Regions from separate parts of the Agarivorans sp. DSG3-1 genome, predicted to be linked through region 2. Evidence: predicted binding sites of a transcription regulator. Region 2 holds the regulator's gene; the other holds the start of a gene.
What was found. Region 2 encodes LexA, which represses DNA repair genes until DNA is damaged. Its sites were predicted from a motif close to TACTGTATNNNNATACAGTA; they were not measured.
Positions count from the first base shown of each region.

Region 1 (4,264 bases), 1.7 Mb from region 2:
AAAAAACCATGATGAACCAATATAGCATCGGCGTTTACTTCAATAGCTTGGTCAATTAAGGCTTGGCAGGCAGTAACACCTGTAACCACTCGCTTAACCTGCTCACGGCCTTCTACTTGCAGACCATTAGGGCAATAGTCTTTAAACTTAACGCTTTCTAAATGCTGGTTTAATATGTTTTCTAATCGGGTATTTTTCATTACATTAACTCACAATGGTTTGGCACATTGTAAGTAGCAGACCCGATCAGAAACAAGCTTTAGCTGGTAGGCTTTACTTAAAACAATACAAACTGGCTGTTTTGCTCTGCTTGTTGCATCCAGCTTGGACGATCGTTACGTTTGATCCACTGGCGATGTAACGCGCTGTAAAATGGCGCTCTAACACCAGCCATTGCTACAAAAGGGAAAGACACGAGGCCAACTAGAAATAACGCGATACGACGAACGATGATAATGCTGGTAGAAAATTGCTTACTCATTTCGAACACCTCGACTGGTTTGACCACTAAATAGTAGCCAACATTTAGTAATAAAACTACAAAAACCGTGGAAAACGTCGAAATAAAAAGCTATTGCTTTAAAAAGATGTAAAAAAATAACAAAGGAGTAACATTTTTGGATAGGCAGAGTTTCATTGAGGATTTACGTTGGTGTTTACACGCCCCTGCTCTGCTAGGTATTCACCCGCTTCCTTTTACCGTAGATAAGGGTTGGCAGAAAAGCTGGCAACAAGCAGTAGAGCAGCATTTAGCATTAGCCGAGCAAGTTGATGTTAATCCTCGCTTAGGTTTGTACTTTGAGCAACTGTGGCGCAGTTTAATTGCGCTTCACCCCGATTGGCAATTATTGGCCGACAATGTAGCAGTGCAACAAGATGGTCGCACTCAAGGAGCTATCGATTTTCTATTGCTTAATCATTCGCAGCAACAGATAGAACATTGGGAACTGGCGGTAAAGTTTTACCTAGCTACTCAATCACCTCCGCAGAGTGAACATTATTTAGGGCCCAACCAGCAGGATCGGCTCAACAGTAAGCTCAGTAAACTATTGCTAAAGCAGGTGCCGCTTGGCCGTCATCCGCAGATTCAAAAACTGCGCAGCCCCTACACTAATTACACATTTAAACAACGAATCTTATTACCGGGTTATTTATTTAAACTTGCTGATCCTAATCACACTCAACCACAAGATCTTCATTGGTATGACCTTCAGCACTGGCAACACATGCAGCAAAGCCAGTGGAAGCGTTTAACTAAGCAGCAATGGTTAAATCCAGCGGCTTATCATCTCAGCGAATGTGAACAAGACTTAGACCTCAGTAAAGGACCAGTACAGTTGTATCTACCTAAAAATGGCCAACAATCTGCTAAACGAATATTCATTTGCCCTAACGATTGGCTCGTTAGGGCAAATGCTAAGCAACATAGCCGGTAAATTTAGCGCTTTCGCTCTTCAGAGGAATATTCACGCATCATGCCTTCTACGGTTTCTACCATCTGGGTACTGCCGCAGAAAAACGGAATACGCTGATGAAGCTCGCTAGGTACAATATCCATAATCCGATCAAAGCCATCACTGGCTTTACCACCTGCCTGCTCAATCAAAAAAGCCATTGGGTTACATTCATATAATAAGCGTAACTTACCCTCTGGTGCCGAAGCCGTAGAAGGATATATATAAATCCCGCCTTTTAATAAATTACGGTGAAAATCAGAGACCAACGAGCCAATATAGCGCGAGGTATATGGGCGCTTAGTGTCCGGTTCTATTTCTTGGCAGTACTTAAGGTATTTTTTCACGCCCGTTGGAAACTTAAGATAGTTACCTTCGTTAATCGAATAAATCACACCATCTTCTGGAATGGACATATTCTCGTGAGATAAATAAAACACCCCTAGCGATGGGTCGCAAGTAAAACCGTGAACCCCATGACCCGTGGTATATACCAACATGGTTGAGGAGCCGTATACCACATAACCTGCTGCCACTTGCTGGTTACCCGGCTGTAAAAAATCTTCTAATACTGCAGGCGTACCACAGGGACTGATACGCTTATAGATAGAAAAAATAGTGCCTACTGATACATTTACATCAATATTCGACGAACCATCTAAAGGATCCATCAATACGACGTATTTACTGTCTATGGAGCGCGAGCTATCAAAACTCACAAACTCATCTTCTTCTTCAGAGGCTACACCACATACCTCACCACGGGCTTCTAAGGCCGCTTTAAATTTCTCGTTCGCATACAAATCTAGCTTTTGTTGTACCTCTCCTTGAACGTTTTCAATGCCCGTGGCACCAATAATATCAACCAGGCCGGCTTTGTTGATTTCACGGTTAACGACTTTAGAAGCTAAACGAATAGCCCCCAACAGCTGGGTTAGCTCCCCTGTTGCATCGGGAAACTGGTGTTGTTTTTCTATTATGTATTCACCAAGAGTTATCATTTTTATCCCTATTTATTAGCACGCTTCCTAATGAAAACCTTTTCAGTCCTCAATGTTATTTTGCAAGTATTTACGAAAAATTACTAGCGCCGAGGACTAATTGTCATACATATAGTTGAAAAAAATATTTGCAAATTCTTTGAACAGGTAATACTGTATATCCATACACTGTATATAAACACAGTTAAACTTCGACATTGACTTAGAGCATGGAGCGAACAATGGCACAACAAATTGAACAACTGCTACAAAGCAACAAGGTATGGCAAGGCAGCCAATGGCAACACAGTCATCTTGACGTTCATTCAAGTGGCTTTGAACAGCTTGACCAACAGCTACCTAACCATGGCTGGTCACAAGGCGGTATTACCGAGGTGCTTTATCAGCAACACGGTATTGGCGAATTACAGTTGCTGCTTCCTGCTCTGGCAAAATTGAGCCAACAATCTCGCTGGATCATTTGGGTAGCACCGCCATTTATGCCTAACGCGCCTGCCCTACAACAACATGGCGTAGACATAAGCAAAGTCATTGTTATTCGCCCAGAGCAATGTTGCGATATAACGTGGACCATTGAGCAAGCCTTAAAAAGTGGCTCATGCAGTGCGGTATTAGGTTGGGTAGATGGCTTAGATTTAAAAGCCAGTCGCCGTTTACAACTGGCTGCAGAACAAGGCGACAGCCTAAGTTATTTATTTAGACCGCTACAGCAACAACAGCAAAGCTCTAGCGCCAGTGTACGAATGGCCCTACACCCTAGTAAGGCGCCTAACCAAATTAACTACCACCTGCTAAAACGCCGTGGTGGCGCGCCGCTCTACGAGCAAAGCATGCCACGACTTAATTAAGCCGGTGCTAATGATGCAAGCAACACATGTACTGGATTTACCTTGATTTTCCTCAGCTCGCGCTGGACTTACTACAGCGCGAGCACCCCGCTGAGCACGCCTTGGCGATTCATCACAACAAACAGATCATTCAACTTAACCAAGTCGCTTATCAGCTAGGTGTATATTTAGGTAGCTCTCTGAACACAGCCTACCAACTAGCGCCACAATTACATTTGTACCAACAAGCAGATTTATCGTGCGAGGCCTATTTCGACAGTTTGGCTCAACAAGCTTTACAGTATTGTGCTCAAGTGGCTTTACATGAAGAGCAAGGTTTATACATTAGCGGGGCTGGCATGCTGAGTATTTACCAGCAACCAGAAAAGCACCTAAAACAACTAGCAGAGCATTATCAGCGCCAGCAAGTTAGTTTTCGCATCGCTTACGCAGAAACAGCCATAGCCGCGCGTTGGTTAGTGCGCTCGCAAGATATAAAGCACCCTGAAACAGGTACCAAGCATTTGCCCGACCTCGCTTTAAGTTATAGCGATCTTCCTAGTGCCCAAGTCACTAGCTTGCAGGCTATGGGTTTATATACCATCAAACAACTTAGCAACCTGCCGCGTCCCGAATTGCGTAAACGCCTTGGTGAAGAGAGCTTAGGTGCTCTAGACCAAGCGCTGGGGTTGCAAAATACGCCGTTTACATTTATTCAAACAAAGGCCTGCTATCAACAACGTTTCCCCTTATTAAGTGAAACTCACACTATTCAAGGTTTAAGCTTTCCCCTCAAGCAAGCCTGCCAGCATTTACAGCAGTGGTTAAGGCAGCGCCAGTTAAGCAGTAACACCTTACTGCTTACTTTATCTTTTCGCGATAAACCCAGTGAGCAAGTAAGCCTTAAAAGCGCTCGCTTATTACAAACCAGCCAAGATTGGTTAGCCCTATTTAGGCTAAAACTAGACACGCTACGCCTGCC
Region 1 covers NZ_CP177241.1:3,298,135-3,302,398, reverse strand. Annotated here, with positions in the region: gene ACLD71_RS15340 (Nif3-like dinuclear metal center hexameric protein) at 1-200, opposite strand, end outside; gene ACLD71_RS15335 (DUF2517 family protein) at 278-481, opposite strand; gene ACLD71_RS15330 (DUF1853 family protein) at 618-1,436, shown strand; gene fbp (class 1 fructose-bisphosphatase) at 1,439-2,455, opposite strand; gene imuA (translesion DNA synthesis-associated protein ImuA) at 2,677-3,303, shown strand; gene ACLD71_RS15315 (Y-family DNA polymerase) at 3,330-4,264, shown strand, end outside.
Region 1: a site for LexA is predicted at 2,607-2,626, ahead of imuA (translesion DNA synthesis-associated protein ImuA). Genes of this name have one in related genera too.

Region 2 (4,264 bases):
ATTTAGCGTTAGCGGTGAGCAAAGCGTTACTCGTCATAACTTGTTTTCATCTCGTTTTACAGAGCTACTAAATAATAGTGAGTTTGTGAACGAAAGTAACATTGTAAGCGACAAGATCTCTCAAGGGCTAGAGAGTGACTTCAGTTTGAATTTGACTAGCGAGGCCATTGATACTGGTGTTGATAACCTTGAGCTACCGAGTAAGGATTTAGCAGGAAGTGCAAGGATATCAGGTGCGGGCGTAGATATTGGTGCATTTGAGCTTCAGCAATAGTAAGTTTTTTTCAAAAGAAAATTTCGATAGCGCTATCCTGTCAGGATTAGCGCTATTGTTAAGTTCCCTGCTTTAAAAGTTGCTTTAGCATCCAAACATTGCAGCCATTATGGGCTGTACCTTGTAAAGGTGCGGATAAGTGTTTAAAACCGAGGCCTTCGTATAGTTTAATCGCTGCCGACATATTGCTAAGCGTGTCTAGGTAACAGCGAGAAAATCCCTGCTCTAAGGCAAATGCTAGGCAGGCTAAAGAGAGCTTTTTACCGAGACCTTGGCCTCTACCTTCTTCTAGCAAAAATAACTTTTTTAACTCACTGGTATCTTTACTATCGGCAAAAGGCGCAATGCCGCAGCCGCCAACGACCTTGCCATCTAACAAAGCGACCACATATCTACTACGATTTTGCTGTGTATAGTGCTGACTCATATTATCGACTTCAGCATCAGAGGGGCCAAAGCCTTCTCCTACCGCGCCATATTCTTGGCCAACCTGTTTGATTATTCGCTGTAGATCTTGGTCATATTGGGCTGATATTTCGATTATCTCAAGGGTCATTATTGCCTCCTATCACTTTGAATCAACAGTAACAAAATCAGAATTAAGATAAAACCTTGCGTCAAAATGTATGCTGTATATACTAACAGTGTGCTGTATAAACTTACAGGTAGACTATGAAGCCCTTAACGCCCCGCCAAACAGAAGTGTTTGAACTTATTCGCCGCCATATTAACGATACTGGTATGCCTCCAACGCGTGCCGAAATTGCTAAAGAACTAGGATTCCGCTCGGCTAATGCAGCAGAAGAACACCTTAGAGCTTTAGCTAAAAAAGGTGCGATTGAAATGATTCCTGGTGCGTCGCGAGGGATCCGTATTAGCGAAGCGTACTTGCCGGCTAGCGCGAATGAAGCCACTGTAGAACCCGAGCCAGGCTTGCCGTTAATCGGGCAAGTTGCTGCGGGTGAGCCTATTTTGGCGCAGGAGCACGTTGAATCTCATTACGCCGTAGATGCTAACTTATTTAATCCGCATGCCGATTATTTACTGCGAGTACAGGGCATGAGCATGAAAGATATCGGCATTATGGATGGTGATTTATTAGCCGTGCATAAAACTACCGAGGTACACAATGGACAGGTGGTTGTGGCTCGTTTAGATGAAGATGTTACGGTTAAACGTTTTGAGCGTGACGGCAAGATGGTGTACTTACATCCTGAGAATGAAGAGTTATCAACCATTGAAGTTGATCTTGAATATCAGAACATCGAAATAGAAGGTTTAGCGGTAGGTATTATTCGCACTGCCGATTGGATGTAAGCCTTATTCAACAATAAGTTCCCCATTTTGAAGCCCAAATCACTCTGATTTGGGCTTTTGTCGTTAGCATCACATCTTTTGTCTTTATCCACAAAAATCTCAACAATGTATTTACATTTCTTTAACTTAGGGGTTAATTTATAAGCAGTAGGTTGTATTTAGCTGTAATAGCCTATGCTTTTGGGGTGGGGATTTTCCCTTTATTCGCAGCTACTTTCCTAGCATGGAAAGTTGTTGTCGTTGGCTACTGCAAAGGAGAGCGCTGTGGGCCGATGGATTCAGCTATTATTGCTGACATTTTTTTCGTCGCATTTGTTTGCGCAAGAGATGTCTTTTAATTTACGTCCTGGTGTTACTGCCATCAGTGAGCAAGTTTATGGCTTGCACATGACAATTTTCTATATTTGTTGTGCCATTGGTGTTTTGGTATTTGGCGCTATGTTTTGGTCGATTTACCATCACCGTAAATCCAAAGGAGCGGTTCCTGCTCAATTCCACGAAAGCACTAAAGTGGAAATTATTTGGACCATTATTCCCTTTATCATTTTGATAGGCATGGCGATTCCAGCCACTAAAACCTTACTGGCAATGGAAGACCCTTCCGATGCCGACATTACCATTCAAGTGACAGGTTCCCAGTGGAAGTGGCACTACAAGTACTTTGACCAAGATTTAGAGTTTTACAGTGTAATGGCATCTGATTGGGATGAAGTAAACGGCAAACTGGAAAAGCGCAAAAACTATTTGCTTGAAGTTGACCACCCCCTCGTATTGCCAATCGGTAAAAAAGTCCGCTTCCTCATGACCTCTGAAGACGTTATTCACTCTTGGTGGGTGCCTGACTTTGCAGTTAAAAAAGATGCTAACCCAGGTTTTATTAACGAAGCATGGACCATCATTGATAAACCCGGCATTTACCGTGGCCAATGTGCTGAGCTATGTGGAAAAGACCATGGCTTTATGCCTATTGTTGTCATTGCCAAACCCCAAGCCGAATATGATGCTTGGTTGGCAGAGAAAGAAGCTGCCTATTTAGCCAAGCAAGCGCAAGAGCTAGAACTGGTGGCCATGACGATGCAGCAAGATGAGCTGATGTCGTTAGGCGAAAAAGTGTATGAGAAAAGCTGTGCTGCTTGTCACCAAGTTAACGGCTTAGGTTTACCTGGCGTGTTCCCCGCTTTAAAAGACAGTCCAATCGCGTTAGGTGATGTGACTAAACATATTGAAGTGGTGGTAAATGGCGAGCCTGGCACAGCCATGCAAGCCTTTGGTAAACAGCTTGGTTTGAAAGAGCTAGCTGCGGTGATTACTTATGAGCGAAATGCTTGGGGTAATGATACGGGTGACTTAGTGCAGGCCAAGGATGTTGTGGCCGTGCAAAACGCAGCGCAGTAGGGAGACAGACAATGAGCACGATTAGTGACGTTCACTCAGACCATGAAGAACACCACCATGCCCCTCGCGGATTAATGCGTTGGGTACTAACCACCAACCATAAAGACATTGGTTCAATGTACTTATGGTTCAGCTTTGCCATGTTTATTGTTGGTGGAGCCATGGCGATGATTATTCGCGCCGAGCTGTTCCAACCAGGCTTGCAACTGGTTGAGCCTAATTTCTTTAATCAAATGACTACGGTGCATGGCCTTATCATGGTATTTGGTGCGGTGATGCCAGCCTTTACGGGCTTAGCTAACTGGTTAGTACCAATGATGATTGGCGCGCCGGATATGGCTTTGCCACGCATGAATAACTGGAGCTTCTGGATTTTACCCTTTGCCTTCAGCATTCTGTTGGCATCGCTGTTTATGGAAGGTGGCGGCCCCAATTTTGGTTGGACTTTTTACGCTCCGTTATCAACTAAGTACAGCCCAGACAGCACCGCCCTATTTGTGTTTGCGATACATATTATGGGGATAAGTTCGATCATGGGAGCGATTAACGTGATTGTTACCATTATGAACTTACGCGCCCCAGGTATGACCTACATGAAGCTGCCGTTGTTTGTATGGACTTGGTTTATTACGGCCTTTTTGCTGATAGCGGTAATGCCGGTATTGGCGGGGGCGGTGACAATGGTGTTAACTGATAAATACTTTGGAACCTCCTTCTTTGATGCTGCGGGAGGGGGGGACCCGGTGTTGTTCCAGCATATTTTCTGGTTCTTCGGCCATCCTGAAGTTTACATTATGATTCTGCCCTCCTTTGGCATTATCTCGGCAATTGTTCCCGCGTTCTCTCGCAAACCGCTGTTTGGTTATTCTTCGATGGTTTACGCCACGGCGTCTATCGCAGGACTAAGCTTTGTGGTGTGGGCGCACCATATGTTTACCACTGGAATGCCGGTGGAAGCAGAACTATTTTTCATGTTCTGTACCATGTTGATTTCGGTGCCCACAGGGGTGAAGGTATTTAACTGGGTCGCCACTATGTGGAAAGGCTCTTTAACTTTTGAAACCCCCATGTTGTTTGCGATTGCCTTTATTGTACTGTTCACCATTGGTGGTTTCTCAGGTTTGATGCTGGCGATTACTCCGGTGGATTTTCAGTACCACGATACCTACTTTGTGGTGGCGCACTTCCACTATGTATTGGTGACAGGAGCCATCTTCTCGATTATGGCTGCGGCTTATTATTGGCTACCCAAATGGTCGGGCAGAATGTATGACGAAG
Region 2 covers NZ_CP177241.1:1,643,867-1,648,130, forward strand. Annotated here, with positions in the region: gene ACLD71_RS07715 (choice-of-anchor Q domain-containing protein) at 1-274, shown strand, start outside; gene ACLD71_RS07720 (GNAT family N-acetyltransferase) at 333-830, opposite strand; gene lexA (transcriptional repressor LexA) at 947-1,591, shown strand; gene coxB (cytochrome c oxidase subunit II) at 1,919-2,986, shown strand; gene ctaD (cytochrome c oxidase subunit I) at 2,998-4,264, shown strand, end outside.